DNA from 2 places in the Limosilactobacillus albertensis genome. Region 2 is predicted to be linked to the other one. Evidence: predicted binding sites of a transcription regulator. Region 2 holds the regulator's gene; the other holds the start of a gene.
What was found. Region 2 encodes HrcA, which represses chaperone genes, less so after heat shock. Its sites were predicted from a motif close to TTAGCACTCNNNNNNNNNGAGTGCTAA; they were not measured.

Region 1: the regulator HrcA is predicted to act here: its motif matches at 3,716-3,742, upstream of clpP (ATP-dependent Clp endopeptidase proteolytic subunit ClpP).

Annotation. Positions count from the first base shown of each region.
Region 1 covers NZ_JACIVD010000044.1:64,363-73,430, forward strand. The annotation lists gene rapZ (RNase adapter RapZ) at 136-1,008, shown strand; gene mgfK (gluconeogenesis morphogenetic factor MgfK) at 1,024-2,010, shown strand; gene whiA (DNA-binding protein WhiA) at 2,029-2,967, shown strand; gene H5S41_RS11860 (hypothetical protein) at 3,471-3,602, shown strand; gene clpP (ATP-dependent Clp endopeptidase proteolytic subunit ClpP) at 3,764-4,357, shown strand; tRNA gene H5S41_RS01070 (tRNA-Arg) at 4,475-4,546, opposite strand; gene gap (type I glyceraldehyde-3-phosphate dehydrogenase) at 4,814-5,827, shown strand; gene H5S41_RS01080 (phosphoglycerate kinase) at 5,913-7,118, shown strand; gene tpiA (triose-phosphate isomerase) at 7,200-7,949, shown strand; gene eno (phosphopyruvate hydratase) at 8,040-9,068, shown strand, end outside.
Region 2 covers NZ_JACIVD010000062.1:104,171-113,238, reverse strand. The annotation lists gene dnaK (molecular chaperone DnaK) at 1-453, opposite strand, end outside; gene grpE (nucleotide exchange factor GrpE) at 478-1,050, opposite strand; gene hrcA (heat-inducible transcriptional repressor HrcA) at 1,063-2,115, opposite strand; gene H5S41_RS06030 (hypothetical protein) at 2,234-2,605, shown strand; gene ribF (riboflavin biosynthesis protein RibF) at 2,672-3,616, opposite strand; gene truB (tRNA pseudouridine(55) synthase TruB) at 3,631-4,536, opposite strand; gene rbfA (30S ribosome-binding factor RbfA) at 4,714-5,073, opposite strand; gene infB (translation initiation factor IF-2) at 5,093-7,357, opposite strand; gene H5S41_RS06005 (L7Ae/L30e/S12e/Gadd45 family ribosomal protein) at 7,371-7,682, opposite strand; gene rnpM (RNase P modulator RnpM) at 7,669-7,971, opposite strand; gene nusA (transcription termination factor NusA) at 8,008-9,068, opposite strand, start outside.

The sequences.
Region 1 (9,068 bases), on a different contig from region 2:
GCCTCTAGAGTTCAGTAAAATTGAACGCTAGGGGCCTTTTTCTTTTGTAGTTAGCTTTTTCTTGCTTGGGTAAGACACGCCCGGCTTGATGTGATAAAATGGGTGAGTAGCTGTAAGGAAGAAAGGAAACTATTAATGGCAGATGAAAAACTAAAAGTAGTAATAATTACGGGGATGAGCGGGGCAGGTAAAACTGTTGCCGTTCATAGCTTAGAAGATTTAGGATACTTTGTAATTGATAATATGCTTCCGGGATTAGCAGAACGGTTTGTAGATGTAATTGAAGAGTCCGATGAATTCAATAAAATCGCTATGGTGATGGATATGCGTTCGCGGGGCTTTTACGATGAAGTTCTACCAAATTTTGAAAAGCTAAAGCAACGTTCTGATTTAGATGTTAAGTTATTATTCCTTGATGCAAATGACGTTACGTTAATTTCCCGTTATAAAGAAACTCGTCGGTCACATCCATTGTCACCGCATGGTCGAATTTTAGATGGGGTTGAATTAGAACGAAAGCTATCTGCTGACCTCAAGAGTCAAGCTGATATTGTAATTGACACAACGAATATAACGCCTCGTAACCTGAAATTACGGCTAAATAAGCTTTTTGGTCATGGTGAAGGCAGTGATTTTTATGTTGAGATAATGTCATTTGGCTTTAAGTACGGGTTACCGCTTGATGCTGATATTGTAATGGATGTTCGCTTTTTGCCTAACCCATTTTATATCCCGGAATTAAAGCACCTAACCGGGAATGATAAGGTGGTTCAAGAATATGTAATGCAGAGTCCGCTTGCTAAAGAATTTTATCAACACTTGCGTTCACTCTTAGAAATATCTCTGCCAGGGTATATTCGTGAAGGCAAGAGTAGTTTAACAATTGCAATTGGGTGTACCGGTGGTCAACATCGGTCAGTGACAATTGCTAATAAAATATCTGCTGATTTAAAAACTGATGGGTATAAGGTTAATACTTACCATCGGGACGTTGAAAAGGCGAAGTAAAGAGGAGTTTTGATTATGTTGCATAAACCAAAGATTGTAGTAATCGGTGGTGGAACTGGACTCCCAGTTGTTTTGCGCGGATTACGAGATCAAGATGCTGATGTTACAGCGGTTGTGACCGTTGCTGACGATGGCGGTTCATCAGGAATATTACGTAATTATATTAATGTTGTGCCACCTGGTGATATTCGCAATGTTTTAGTTGCACTATCGGAATTGCCGGATCTTGAACTTGATATTTTCCAATACCGCTTTAAGAGTAGTGATCAATTCTTTGCCGGCCATGCAATCGGTAATTTGATTATTTCAGCTTTATCTGAAATGAAAGGCGGTATTTTTACAGCAGTTCAAGAACTATCTGAAATGATGAAAATTAATGGTCACATTTATCCAGTCGCTAATGAACCGTTAACATTAAATGCTGAATTTACAGATGGAACAAAATTAAGCGGTGAATCAGAGATAACGGCAGCTCATAAACAGATTAAACGAGTATGGGTAACCCCTTCTGCCGATAATGATGGTCATCCTGCACGACCTGTTTCTGAGGTTTTGACCGCAATTAAAAATGCTGATCAAATTGTTATCGGTCCTGGTAGTTTATTTACAAGTATTCTTCCCAACCTTATGATTTCTGAGGTAGGACAAGCGGTATGTGAGAGCAAAGCTGAAGTAATATATATTTGTAATATTATGACGCAGAAAGGCGAAACTGATAATTTTACTGATGCTGATCATGTCCGTGTCCTAAATCAACATCTTGGGAAAAACTTTATTGATACGGTCTTAGTTAATATTCAACCAGTTCCTGCTAATTATCTTGACTTCCAAGAATGGAACGAAATTTCTCAACCGGTTAAGCATGATTTTCGCGGATTACGTGCGCAAGGCTGCCGGGTAATTAGTTCTAATTTCTTACGCCTTAAAGATAACGGGGCATTTCATGATCGAGATAAGGTAGTGGCAGAATTAATGAACCGGCTTCATCAGGTCCACGATTAATAAGGAGGCAGATGCTAAGTGTCATACGCGAGCGAGGTAAAAAAAGAATTAACAGGAATAAAAGTTCATCGTGACAATGCAAAAGCTGAGCTAATGGCGCTTATTCGGATGAATGGATCAATTGGGATTGCTGATCGGCAATTGATACTTAACGTGCAGACTGAAAATCCTGCTATTGCACGTCGAATCTATTCACTGCTAAAACAGTTTTACGGGGTAGAAAGTGAAATTGTAGTACGGCGAAAGATGAAATTAAAGAAAAATAATCAGTATATTGTCCGTTTGCGTTACCATGCCCAGCATGTTTTAGATGATTTAGGAATTCTACAAAACTTCCAGATTAAAGAACAGGTACCAGTCGAGCTGCTTAAAGATGAATGGATGGTGCGGTCTTATTTGCGGGGGGCCTTTCTTGCGGGAGGATCGGTTAATAATCCTGAAACTTCACGTTACCATTTGGAAATCTATTCTTTATATGAAGAACACAACGAAATGATTGCCCAAATGATAAACAAATTTGGCTTAAATGCGCAGACAACGGCACGACGAAGCGGATTCATTGTTTATCTAAAAGAAGCAGAAAAAATTGCAAATTTTATGTCACTAATCGGGGCAACAAATTCCATGCTACAATTTGAAAATGTACGAATTGTACGCGATATGCGAAACTCTGTTAATCGATTGGTGAACTGTGAAAATGCTAACCTAAACAAAATTGCCAATGCTTCTACCCGGCAGATTGAAAATATTGAATTTATTGATTCACGTGTCGGACTTAGCAGTTTGCCTGATAAATTAAGAGAAATAGCTGAAACGCGGCTTGCCCATCAAGAAGTAAGCTTAAAAGAACTAGGCGAATTAGTACCAGGGGGGCCAATTTCAAAGTCAGGGGTTAACCATCGTCTACGCAAATTAAATGCATACGCTGATGAATTGCGTGCTTCACAAGTAAAATAATAAAAGCCTTTAGCATATCTTCATCCTTGAATGACAGGGTATGCTAAAGGCCTTTTTATAAAAAAGAAAACCTATTTTTTATTAATGCTTTCACTAATCAATGCTAATTCTGTAGCGGCACATTCTTGATCTAATTCATTCCAATTTGTGGTAACGTTAAAAATGTTTAAGGTATTTACTGACATAGTTATATCCTCCTCGGTCTTACACCATTACTTTATTTCTCATGTCTATACTCTGTATCATACCCTAATTGGTCTAAAATGTAAATCTTTTAATTGTAACGTTTGGTAGGCGTTGATTAAAATTGGTATAGGTCAATTGGCTGAAAAGCTAAGGCAATAGTAAAGATAATCGTTTAACAATTCCAATAAAATATTTCTTAATTTTTTCTTGAGAAGACTTATTTTTTGAAATTTAGAGAGACTTGCTTTTTAAAACGATGCCCGGTATAATTGGAACGTTAATTAATTTACGTTTAATATAAAAGGAGGCAAATACACATGCGTAAAGCACACCCATACGGCGTACAAGGCCGTCGCCCAATCGCTTCAAAGTACAAGCGAGCATTAAAAGAAAAGAAGATTGAAGCTATTCGTAAGTGGGCTAAGGAAAAGCCAGCTGAAGAAAAGTAATTCATAAAAAAGATCATGCAGCTTAATGCATGGTCTTTATTTTTACAAAAATATTAAATAAAGGTTAAAACATTTGACCTTTTTTGACCAATCGAGTATAGTATTATTATCCGTTAGCATACAAGACTAACGAGTGCTAATTAACTTAAGGAGGCCATATTATGAATTTAGTTCCTACTGTCATTGAGCAATCATCACGTGGTGAACGTGCTTATGACATTTACTCACGGCTTCTGAAGGACCGCATTATTATGCTTTCCGGTCCAATTGAAGACGAAATGGCAAATTCAATTGTTGCGCAGCTTCTATTCCTTGATGCGCAAGATTCAACTAAAGACATTTATTTATACATTAATTCACCTGGTGGAGTTGTTACCTCAGGAATGGCAATTTACGACACCATGAACTTTATTAAGGCTGATGTTCAAACTATCGTCATCGGAATGGCTGCTTCTATGGCCAGTGTGTTAGTATCATCTGGTGCTAAGGGGAAGCGTTTTGGGTTACCGCACTCACAAGTTCTGATTCACCAGCCATCTGGTGGAGCACAAGGTCAGCAAACTGAAATTGAAATTGCTGCTACTGAAATTTTGAAGACTAGAAAGATGCTTAATGGCATTTTAGCTAAGAATTCTGGTCAGCCAATTGAAAAGATTCAGGCTGATACTGAACGTGACCATTACTTAACGGCACAGGAAGCGGTAGATTACGGTTTGCTTGATGGCGTAATGGAAAATAATTCAAAATTAAAGTAATACTTAATAAGTTTAATTAAACATAAATCCCTATATTTAGGCTTTTTCCTAGATATAGGGATTATTTTTATATATAAAATTTAAAAATAAAAAAGAGGCTATAGCAGCCTCACAGAATGCGCCCCCCGAGAGTCGAACTCGGATCTCGAGAACCGGAATCTCACGTGCGATCCATTACACTAAGGGCGCGTCAACAAATATTATACTATCTTAAATTATAATGGATTGCAAGGATTATTTGAAAAATTTAATCAAAATAACGCTTACATCAGAAAAATGTTGTGATTGAATAGACAATTTTTTTGAAGATGGTATCATAAGTATCGTAGGAGTTGTATATTGCTTAGACCTTACCACTGCGTCACTTACAATGGTTGACAGTTGCGATGCTGATGTAATGTGATAAACTAAGCAAGTACACTAATTTATGTTTTTCCTAAAGGAGGAATTTGCAGTATGACTGTAAAAATTGGTATTAACGGTTTTGGCCGTATTGGTCGTTTAGCATTTCGTCGGATTCACGAACTCAACACAAATGATATTGAAGTTGTTGCAATCAACGATTTGACTACTCCTTCCATGTTGGCATACTTACTTAAGTATGACTCAACTCATGGTAAGTTCCCTGGTGAAGTTTCAGCTACTGATACTGGTATTGTTGTTGATGGTAAGGAATACCCTGTATATGCTGAACGTGATGCTCGTAACATTCCTTGGGTAAAGAACGATGGCGTTGACTTTGTCCTTGAATGTACTGGTTTCTACACTTCTGCTGAAAAGTCACAAGCACACATTGACGCTGGTGCAAAGCGTGTATTGATTTCAGCACCTGCTGGTAACATCCCAACTGTTGTTCCTGGTGTTAACCTTGACACCTTGACTAAGGATGATGTTATCGTTTCAGCTGGTTCATGTACTACTAACTGTCTTGCACCAATGGCTAAGGTCTTAAATGACGAATTTGGTGTTAAGGTTGGTACTATGACTACTGTTCACGCATTTACTTCAACTCAAGCTATCCTTGACGGCCCTCGTGGTAAGAAGATGCGTAACAACCGTACTGCAAGTGTTAACACTATTCCTCACTCAAGTGGTGCTGCTAAGGCTATTGGTTTAGTTATCCCTGAATTAAACGGTAAGCTTTCAGGTCACGCACAACGTGTTGGTGTTGTTGATGGTTCATTAACTGAACTTGTTTCAATCTTGGACAAGAAGGTTACTGTTGACCAAATTAACGATGCAATGAAGAAGGCTACTGAAGGTAACGATGCTTACGGTTACACTGAAGACGAAATTGTTTCAACTGATATTATCGGTTCAACATTCGGTTCAGTATTCGATCCTTCCCAAACTGAAATTATGGAAGGTGAAGATGGCTCACAATTAGTTAAGACTGTTGCTTGGTACGACAACGAATACGGTTTCACTAGCAACATGATCCGTACTTTACTTCACTTTGCTACTCTTTAATTTGAAGTAAAATTAAACTAATTGATTAAGGTGGGAGGAGGAAAACTCCGCTCACCTTTTTTGATAAAAGAGGAGGAAAATATACATGGCTAAATTAACTGTTGAAGACCTTCCTTTAGAAGGCAAGAAAGTATTAATGCGTGTCGACTTTAATGTACCAATTAAAGACGGCGTAGTTGGTGATGACAACCGAATCGTTGCCGCTTTACCAACTATTAAGTATGTAATTGATAATGGTGGCCGGGCAATCTTATTCTCACACCTTGGCCGGATTAAGAAAGAAGAAGATAAGCCAGGCCTTTCTCTTCGTCCAGTTGCTGAGCGCCTTTCAAACTTGCTTAACAAGCCAGTAACATTTGTTCCGGTTACTGAAGGCAAGCAATTAGAAGATGCCATTGATAACATGAAGAACGGTGATGTTTTGCTTGTTCAAAACACTCGTTACGAAGATGTTAAGGATGGCGAATATGTAAAGCGTGAATCTGGTAATGATCCAGAATTAGGCAAGTACTGGGCATCACTCGGCGATGTATTCGTAAATGATGCTTTTGGTACTGCACACCGTAAACATGCATCAAATGTTGGAATTGCTACAAACATGCCTGGTAAGGCCGCTGCCGGTTACTTAATGGAAAAGGAAATTAAATTCTTAGGTGACGCTGTGGATAACCCTGAACGACCATTTGTTGCTATCCTTGGTGGTGCTAAAGTTTCTGACAAGATTGGTGTTATTGACAACCTTCTTGATAAGGCAGATAAGATTATCATTGGTGGTGGAATGGCTTATACATTCTACGCTGCTAAGGGAATCAAAGTTGGTAACTCTCTTGTTGAAAAAGATAAGATTGATGTTGCTAAGCAAATCCTAGACAAGGCTGGCGACAAGTTAGTATTGCCAATTGATAACGTAGTGGCTGATAAGTTTAACAACGACGCTGACACTAAGGTAGTTGAAGGCGACATTGACGATGGCTGGATGGCTCTTGATATCGGTCCTAAGTCTGTAAAGGAATTTGAGAACGTATTAAAAGATGCTAAGACTGTTGTTTGGAATGGACCAATGGGTGTATTTGAAATGCCTAACTTTGCTAAGGGTACGCTTGAAATTGGTAAGTTCCTTGGTACTTTAACAGATGCTACGACAATTGTCGGTGGTGGTGACTCAACTGCTGCTGTTAAGGAATTGGGTGTTGCTGATAAGCTTACTCATATCTCAACTGGTGGTGGAGCATCATTAACATACCTTGAAGGTAAAGAATTGCCTGGAATTGCTGCAATTTCTGATAAGTAATTCGTTACTATTTCATGATTAGGGGGCTGAGAAAAATTCGTGTTTTTCTCAGCCCTTTATCCTTTATTGGGGGTGCACGAAATGAGAGTACCAATTATTGCAGGAAACTGGAAAATGAATAAGGATGTTCAAGAGGCAGTTTCTTTTGTGAAACAAGTAAAAGATGAGCTGCCACCAGCAAATCAGCTTGAAACGGCGATTGCGGGACCAACGCTTTGTTTAGTGCCAATGGTAAAAGAGGCTGGCAAGTCGCCCTTAAAAATAATGGCTGAAAACTGTTACTATAAGGATGATGGTGCATATACCGGTGAAACAAGCCCATATGCCTTATACCAAGCAGGAATTCATCATGTAATCTTAGGACATTCTGAGCGGCGAACATACTTTAATGAAAGTGACGACATGATTAATAAAAAAGTTAAAGCTGCCTTGAAAAACGGATTGTGTCCAATTGTTTGTTGCGATGATACAATGGGCCGTCGTGTTACAGGGAAAAAGGTTCATTGGGTAGTAAGCAGGATTCTAGCTGATGTGCATGGCCTTACTGATGACGAAATCTGTCATGTTACTATTGCTTACGAACCAAGCTGGGCAATTGGAACTGGCGAAAGTGCCGATCCTGATCAAGCGGCAGAGGGATGTTACTTGATTCGCCAAACAATCAGCGACATGTACGGTGATAATGTTGCTAACGATGTTCGTATTCTTTATGGCGGGAGTGTTACAACTGCTAATATTAATGCGTTGATGGAAAAGCAAGACATTGACGGAGTGTTGGTTGGTGCTGCTAGTTTAAATCCCGCAACATTTTTACAATTAGTTCACCATTAACCTGTTAAATGCTTGTTTTTAATTGTGTAAAATAATACAATGTTAAGTGGAATTGCTTTCCAAATAAATGACAGAGGAGAGATTCATCAAATGTCACTCATTACAGATATTTATGCACGTGAAGTCCTTGATTCACGTGGTAACCCAACAGTTGAAGCAGAAGTTTACACAGAAGCTGGCGGTGTAGGCCGCGGTATTGTTCCTTCTGGTGCTTCAACTGGTGAACACGAAGCTGTTGAATTACGTGACGGCGACAAGAACCGTTTTGGCGGTAAGGGTGTTTTAAAGGCTGTTTCAAACGTAAACAACATTATTGCTAAAGAAATCGTAGGGATGGAAGTTACTGACCAAATCGCTATCGATAAGGCAATGATTAAGTTAGACGGTACTCCAAACAAGGGTAAGTTAGGTGCTAACGCTATTTTAGCTGTTTCATTAGCTGCTGCTCGGGCTGCTGCTGACGAATTACAAGTACCTCTTTACAACTACCTTGGTGGTTTTAACGCTCACGTATTGCCAACACCAATGATGAACGTTATTAACGGTGGTGCTCACTCAGATAACAAGGTTGATTTCCAAGAATTTATGATCATGCCAGTTGGTGCACCAACTGTTCGTGAAGCTATTCGTTGGGGCTCAGAAACTTTCCACGCTTTGAAGAAAGAATTGGAAGCTGCTGGTAAGGTAACCTCTGTTGGTGACGAAGGTGGATTTGCTCCTGACTTTGCTAACAACGAAGAACCATTCGAATACTTAATCAAGGCTATTGAAGACGCTGGTTACAAGCCAGGTAAAGACATTGCAATTGCCTTTGACGTTGCTGCTTCAGAATTATGGAATGATGAAGACAAGAAGTACAAGCTTCGTTGGTCAACTGGTGAAGAATACACTACTGAAGAATGGATTAATTACTTATCCGGTATTATTGAAAAGTACCCAGTAGTATCTGTTGAAGACCCAATTGATGAAAATAACTGGGATGACTGGGTAACTATTACTAATAAGTTAGGTAAGAAAGTTCAACTTGTTGGTGATGACTTCTTTGTAACTAATACTGATTACTTGAAGAAGGGTATCCAAATGGGTGCTGCTAACTCAATCTTAATCAAGCTTAACCAA
Region 2 (9,068 bases):
AGCAGTTGGTTCGTTGATAATCCGCTTAACATCTAAACCAGCAATCTTACCAGCATCTTTAGTGGCTTGCCGTTGTGCGTCGTTAAAGTATGCAGGAACAGTAATAACTGCTTGGGTAACCGTATCACCAATGTAATCTTCAGCATACTTCTTAATGTATTGCAAGATCATTGCTGAAATTTCTTGTGGTGTGTACTTCTTGCCATCAACTTCAACAGTATAGCCTGCTTCACCCATGTGACTCTTGATGGATGAGATCGTGTTAGGGTTAGTAATTGCTTGCCGCTTTGCTACTTCCCCAACCTGGGTTTCACCGTTTTTAAATGAAACAACAGATGGTGTCGTCCGACTTCCTTCTGGGTTGGTGATAATCTTAGGTTCATTACCTTCCATAACAGCAACCGCAGAGTTAGTAGTACCTAAATCAATACCAATAATCTTATTACTTGCCATAATTTAATTCCTTCTCTCACTAATTTATTGAGCTACAACTACCATTGCAGGGCGTAGTACCCGATCCTTTAGTTGATATCCAGCTTGAAGAACATTAACAACTGTTTCAGGACTTTGACCTTCTTCAACCGGAACAGTTTGGACTGCCTGATGAAGGGTCGGATCAAATGTTTCGCCATCAGCTTTAATTTCAGTAATACCGTGATCATTTAGTGCTTTTACTAGATGATCATGAACCATTTGAATACCCTTTTTTAGTTGTTTACCGTTATCATCAACAACTTCAATTGCTAATGCCCGCTTAAGATTGTCAAGAACAGGTAAAATTGACTTTGCTAAATCCTGACCATCATATTTAAGGATTTGGGCCCGTTCTTTATTAAAACGGTTTGTCATATTTTGAATTTCTGCTTCTGCTCGCAAATACTTGTCATCTTTATCAGCAAGCTGTTTCTTCAAACTAGCAATTTCTTCTTTTAATTTTGAAGTTTGATCTAATTTTTCATTAGAATCATCTTTTTTTGTTTCTTTCTTTGGTGCCTTTTCATTTTCAGCAACCGTTTGTTTTTGTTGATCTTCTTGTTTTTCTTTGGCCAATTAACTCGCCTCCTATGAATCATAATAGTGACGGTAGAAATCTAACAACCGTTTGGCTAATTCCTGTCGAAAAGCATTTACAATTCCGATTGTTCTGGAATACGGCATTCGTGTTGGTCCAAGGACTGCAATAATCCCTCGACCATACTGTTCAACGTTATAGCTTGCTGTAATTAAACTATAATCATCTAGCAGCTTATTCTTAGAAATTTCTTGACCGATTTTAACATTAACTCCATTATCTGACGAAAGAGTAGAATCAAGAATATTTGATAAATTATCATTTTTATCTAGCAGTCCGTACAAAGATTGAATAACATGGGGATCATGCGTACTTGCGAAATCAAGCAAGTTTAACCGTCCGCCAACAAAAAATCTTTCACGTGCTGCTTGGGATAAAACATTATCAAAAATATCAAGAAAGCCATCAGGACTATGCATATAATGCAAAACCCGCAACGGAATATCATCTTTTAGTCGTTTCACTACTTCAGACAGTGGAAGCCCAACCAACTGATCATTAATCATCCTGATAACGGCTTGCATTGCATCAGTATCAATGTCTGGTGGCAAAGTGAATGATTGATTCTCAACTTCGCCACTATCAGTTACAAGAATAGCAATCACTTTATGATTACCAAGTGGAACTACTCGAAAACCGCTTAACCGAACGCTTTCTTGTTCTGGTTTTAAAGTAAATGCAGTATATGAAGTTAAGTTTGATAAGATATCTGCCGAGTGCGAAATAATCTCGTCAATCTTTTGGAAGCCGGTTCCAAGTGAGTTTTGAATAACAACCAGATCATTATCCGTAACTGCCTGTGGATCAAGCAAATTATCTACATAATATCGATAACCGCGCTTTGATGGAACCCGACCTGACGAAGAGTGCTCTTTTAAGATCAAATCATTGTCTTCTAAAACTGCCATCTCATTACGGACAGTCGCTGAACTGACCTTAAAAGGCAACTTTTCTGCTAAATGTTTTGATCCGACTGGTTGACCAGTCGAGGTATATTGACGTACAATCGCTTGCAGAATCTTTTTCTGACGTTGTGTTAGCATTGAATATCACTTCCCCTTTTAGCACTCATTAGGGTCAAGTGCTAAACACACTGTATAATATACCAATTACCACCCTAAAAGTCAAGAAACGTCAAACAATTTTTTAAGGAGAGTATCCATGAAACATAAAGACCAGCGCTATATCCAGCCACAGAATACAAAAGAAGCAATGATAATAATTCAAAAACTGTTTAATAAATACCGTAACGCTCCATTAACTAATGAACTGCTAGAATATCATAACAATCTTATTTATCGTCTCCAGTCAGATATAAAGGATGCTGCCATTAAGGAAAATAATCTCGGACAGCTAAAAGCCCTTAACTCAATGACAGATATTATGCGGAACTGGACGGCTGCCCGCCTAAATGGAAAGCCTTTCAATGGTAAAATGCGTCACTTTAAATTAGTTACTGATGGCGGATTTAAGTTTGAACGAAATATTCATAAAATTAATCAGACAACCAATCATCATAGCAGTCGGCATTAATTACAAAAAGAGGTTTGAAAAGTTAGCCTACATATTTATGGGCAGCAAATTCAAACCTCTTTTCCTTTATATTTTACTTAATTTGCGACGGGCGTCATGTTCATCACGTTTCATTTGTGCTACTAACGCATCGGCACCATCAAATTTCTTTTCGCCACGTAAATACTTATACCAACGCACAACTACCTCTTCACCATATACCATTTGTTGAAAATCAAAGAGATAAATTTCCACGGTAAGCTGGTTTCCATCGCCAAAAGTAATGTTATGACCAACGCTAGCCATACCTTTATACCATTTACCGCCAATTTTGACAGTTACAGCATAAACACCAATTCCGGGAAGACGCTCTTCTTGAGGGTGCTCAACGTTAATAGTGGGAAAGCCAAGGGTCCGTCCACGAGCAAGACCATGAACTACTAGACCAGTCGTTTGGTAAGTATATCCTAGTTCCCCATTAGCAGCTTCAACTTTGCCGTTATCAATCAGTTGACGAATTTCACGTGAACCGACTTTTTCTTGCGTTCCATCCTCAGTAAATTTAGGAACTGTTACTACTTCAAACCGCCCAGCAGCATATTTAGGCAATAAGACCATTGATGCTTCTTCTGCTTCCCCATAGGTATGATCAAAGCCAGCGACAACTGTTTGAGCATGAAAGCTAACAAGATACTGGTCTACAAACTGTTGAGGTGTCAAGCTGGCAAAAGATGACGTAAAACTAATTAAATAAACAAGGTCAACCCCTAATTTATCTAACAATTCTAATTTTCGATTTACTGTCGATAAATACTTAAAACCACCCTTATATTGACGGTAAACCACTCCAGGCGCATGGTCATATGTCAAAACCGCTAAGGGCAATCCCTTTTCATGAGCAATTTCACGAGCACGAGCAATTACTGCTTGGTGACCGCGATGAACACCATCAAAAAAGCCCATCGCAAGAACAATTGGCCCTGCTGGAATCATTTTTTTATCAAAGGGATGGTGAATTTTAATAACTTGCAACTCTTACACTCTCCTCAATTAACTGCGAACATTTTAGTTGGTTTATACATATTATTTTTAGGATCTAAATGATATAGTGCTTTTACTTGTCCATCAAATAATAACACAATTTCATTTTCACCAGTATTAAGTTCACTTGGCGCAAGCCAGCCCCCATTTTGAACCTTTTTCCACTGTTCTGTTTGAAGAGTTAACTGTGGATAGTCCTTTAAGGCATAATCCAATGGATACATATATTGTTGCAAAGTTTGTGTAGCTACTGCATCTCGCACATCATCTAAGCTTAGTGTTTGATCCAATGTAAATCCGCCGCTTTTTAATCGGGTTAATAAACTCATTACGCCCGGATAACCTAATTGACGGGCAAGTTCAACAACCAGCGTTCGAATATAGGTTCCCTTGCTACATTCAACATTAAAGCGAATTCGTTGCTGTTTATTTTCTTTATCATATTTTGAACTAAGCAGCTCAAATTTATTTATTTTAACTTGGCGTTTAGGTCGGTCAACAGTTTCACCGGCACGCGCATATTCGTACAACTTTTTGCCATTTACTTTTACAGCAGAGTACATCGGTGGAATTTGGGTAATCTGACCAGTAAGATTATTCATAGCTGCGACAATTTTATTCGTTGGAATCTCGTTTTCAACCGTTTTCTCCGCAACCTTTTCACCATCAAGGTCTTGAGTAGTGGTTGCAAAACCAATTAATAATTCTCCTTGGTATTGTTTTCCAGAACTCATTAAATAGTCGACTACCTTTGTTGCGTTGCCAACACAAATTGGTAAAACACCTGCAACCCCTGGATCAAGGGTTCCCGAATGACCAATTTTTTTAGTTTTCAAAATTTGGCGTAGTCGACTAACACAAGCGAAACTAGTCATACCACGTTCTTTATATAAAGGGATTATTCCGTCCATCATTATTCCTCCAAAAGGGGAGCGTGATCGCCGTCATAAGTGGCTTTGTTCTCACGCCCAACGATCACAAATAGGCATCTAGAGTTCGACTTTACCGGACTTTAGATGCCATTTGTATACCGCGTTGTTCACTTTTATATCATTAATAGAGCCTATGTCACAACTCTTTTTTACTAATTATTTTTCCTTTTTGTGTAAGTCGTTAATGAGTTGATCAATCCGACTACCATAAGCAACTGATGGGTCTTTTACAAATTTAATTTCCGGAGTCTTGAAAATATTAAGACGTGCGCCTAACTCACTCCGAATCAGACCAGTTGCCTTATCTAATCCCGCTTGTGCTTTTTCAGCATCTGAAGCAAGATCGGACAAAATACTATAGTAAATAGTTGCTTGCTGGAGATCACCAGTAACATCCACACCTGTAATTGTAACATTTTGCACACGTGGATCACGAACGCGCTTTAACAAGATTTCATCAACGTCTTTTTGAATTTCTTGAGCTAAACGATCTACTCGATATTGTTTACTTGGCATCTTTATCTCTCCCTCAGCTTTACTTAACAGGAACTTCCTTCATCTTGTAGGCTTCAATAACATCCATTTCCTTGATGTCATTATAGTTTTCAATAGTTAAACCACATTCATAACCTTGTTTAACTTCTTTAACATCATCTTTGAAGCGTTTAAGACTACCTAGTTCCCCTTCATAAATAACAACACCATCACGAACTAATCGTACCTTTGCATCACGGGTAATCTTACCAGAAGTAACCATTCCCCCAGCAATTGTTCCGATCTTAGAAGCCTTATAGATTTGCCGTACTTCAACTTGACCAATTGTTTCTTCTTTGTAAACTGGTTCAAGCATTCCCTTCATCGCATCTTCAACTTCTTCGATTGCATCGTAGATAACACGATGAAGACGGATATCAATACTATTAGAATCAGCTAGTGTTTTAGCTACAGCTGTTGGCCGAACGTTAAATCCAATGATAACCGCGTTAGATGCTTCAGCTAAAGTAACATCGCTTTGATTAATTGCACCAACTGCTTGGTGAATAATATCAACTCGAACACCATCAACTTTAATCTTTTGAAGGCTCTGGCTTAATGCCTCAACAGATCCTTGAACATCTGCCTTAATAATAATTGGCAGTGTCTTCATTTGACCTTTCTTCATTGTAGCAAATAGGTTATCCAATGTTACATGGGAAGTCTTTTGACGTTCTTTATCCATAGCCCGCTTAGCACGCTCTTCACCAGCGGCACGGGCAGTCTTTTCGTCATCAAAGACAACAAAACGATCCCCGGCTTCAGGGACTTCATTTAACCCCGTAATTTCGACAGGTGTGGATGGAGTAGCTTCTTTAATCCGCCGACCATTTTCGTTAGTCATTGTCCGAACACGACCAAATGTATTACCAACAACAATTGGGTCTCCAACATGAAGTGTCCCTTGTTGAACCAAAATAGTTGCAACAGACCCACGACCTTGGTCAAGCCGAGCTTCAACAACTGAACCAGCTGCATTTTGATCTGGGTTAGCTTTAAGTTCCATCATTTCCGCTTGGAGGAGAATCATATCAAGCAATTCATCAAGGTTCTTGCCAAACTTAGCAGAAATCTTAACAAAAATAGTGTCACCACCCCAGTCTTCTGGGATTAAGTTATACTTGGCTAATTCTTCAGTTACACGGTCTGGATTAGCACCGGGCTTATCAATCTTGTTAACTGCAACAATAATCGGTGTTTCAGCTGCTTGTGCGTGGTGAATAGCTTCGACAGTTTGCGGCATAACACCATCATCAGCTGCCACAACTAAAACGGTGATATCCGTAATATTAGCTCCCCGCGCACGCATTTCAGTGAAGGCCGCATGACCTGGTGTATCAAGGAACGTAATTAAATGGTCGTTATAATGTACTTGGTAGGCACCAATTTCCTGCGTAATTCCCCCGGCTTCATGTTCAGTAACATGAGAATGACGTAACTTATCAAGCAAGGTAGTCTTACCATGGTCAACGTGTCCCATTACAGTAACAACTGCAGGACGTGAAACTTGATTTTCAGTATTATTCTGCTCATCTTCAAACATCTTATCGATATCTGAAACATCGACTTGAACCTTTTCTTTAGCTTCAATACCGTAATCAGTTGCTAATAATTCAATAGTATCCTTATCAAGTGACTGATTTTGATTAATCATTACACCGAGCATAAATAGTTTTTTAACAATTTCAGCTGGGGACCGGTGTAAAATTTTTCCTAAGTCTTGAGCATTCATTCCATCGGTATATTCTAATACTTCTGGAAGCGGCTTATCCTTACGTTGCGTAGGCTGCTTATGAGCTACTTCCTTTAGCCGCTTATTCTTATTGTGCTTTTTGTTTTTCTTATTCTTCTTATTAAATCGTTTGCCGTTACGACCTTGATCGTTATTCAAGCTACCGCCGAAACGACCGCCCTTATTGTTTTGATGTTGATGATTATCTGACGTCCCACCATTGTTCTGGTGGTTATTTTTCTTTTGGGGACGATCATTTTGCGTCTTGTCTTGATGTTGACCACCATGATTTTGTGCATGGTGATTATTTTGCTTGTTATTATTGCTACTATGTGGCTTTTGCTTAGTAGCTTGTTGCTTGTTAGTTGGTTTTTGTCCGCCACTTGCAAGTTGACGTAATTGTTGTGCCTGATCTGGGGTAACAGAAGACATGTGACTTTTAACTCCCATCCCTTGTTGATTAGCCATATTAACTAAGTCCTTGCTAGGCATTTTTAATTCCTTAGCTAATTCATAAATTCGTTCCTTAGCCATATGCTCACGCTCCTTATTTCATCGTTAGTAGTTCCTCAAACTTTCTTGCAAAACCTGATTGCATCACACAAAAAACGGTTCGTGATTGTCCCGTCGCCTGACTGAGCTGGTTCCTTGTAAAGTCTGTTGAGAAAGGAATACTGTAAAACTTACATTTATCAGTAATTTTCTTAGCACTTGCCCTTCCTGCATCAGATGCGAGGAACACAAACTTTGCCTTTTTAGTTTGAATATTTTTTAAAACGATCTCTTCACCGCTCTGGAGTTGCCGTGCTCGTCGGGCAATTCCTAATAGGTTTAAAACCGATTGTTTATTTTTGATCATTGCCAAATAACTTTTGCCGTGCCTGTAAGTGATCAGCATACTTGATTAATTCATCATAGAATGATTCATCTAGTTGAACATGAAAGGCCTTTTCAAAAGTTTTTTCTTTCTTAGCACGTTTTGCAATTTCAACGTCAACTGCAACATATGCACCACGGCCAGGCTTTTTACCAGTTGGGTCTAAGGAAACCTCATCTTCCTTATTTTTTACTACCCGAATTAACTGTCGCTTAGGCATCATTTCACCAGTAACAATGTCTTTACGCATCGGTATTTTTCTCTTTTTCATCATTTTCACCCCGCTGCTTAATAATTACTTTAATAGTTAGTCTTCACTGTTCTCTGCGTCTTCTTCTGAATCAGCCATTGGTTCATCTTCAGCTGCTTGGTCACTTTCTGCCATTTCAGAAGCTGATTTAATATCAATCTTATACTTGGTCAACCGTGCAGCTAATCGTGCATTTTGTCCCCGTTTACCAATTGCTAATGATAGCTGGTTATCCGGTACAACTACTGTGCATGAACGTTCAGCTTGCTCTTCACCGTCTTCTTCTGTCGTACTGTCTTCAGTATCGGTTGCCGGCTTATCCTCATTAAAAATAACGTCTAATACTTCAGCTGGGTTCAAAGCATTTGCAATAAACTCAGCAGGATCCTTAACATATTCAACAATATCCATGTTTTCGCCATCAAGTTCATTAACAATTGCTTGAACACGCGAACCACGTGGGCCTACACAGGTACCGACAGGATCAACATTCGGATCATTTGAGTACACAGCCACTTTAGCACGATCTCCAGCTTCGCGAGCAATATTTTCAATTAAGACAGTTCCGTCCTTAATTTCAGGTACTTCACGCTCAAATAATCGCTTTAATAATTCGGGGGCTGTTCGACTAACAAAGATTTGCGGACCACGCCGATCGTCATTTACTTTTGTTACATAAACTTGGATACGATCATGAACCCGGTAATGCTCATTAGGCATCTTATCTCTAAAGCCCATCGCACCTTCTACTCCGTCTCCTAAGTCAACATATGTAAAGCGCTTATCTTCACGAGAAACTTCTCCCGTAATAATTTCATTTTCATATGTCTTGTACTTATCGTAAATAATCTTTCGTTCTTCTTCACGAAGGCGTTGCATTACGACTTGCTTTGCGGTTTGAGCAGCAATTCGTCCAAAGTCACGGGGAGTAACTTCTTCACGAATCTCGTCACCAATATCATACCCTTGACCATGGGGAAGTTTACGTGCATCGGCTAAACTCATAAATTCGTTACTATCCGCTTCAACCGCTTCTTCATCATCAGTAATTGTTTTTACGGCATACACTTTAATATTGCCAGTAAGAGAATTAAATTCTACTTCGACATTTTTATCAC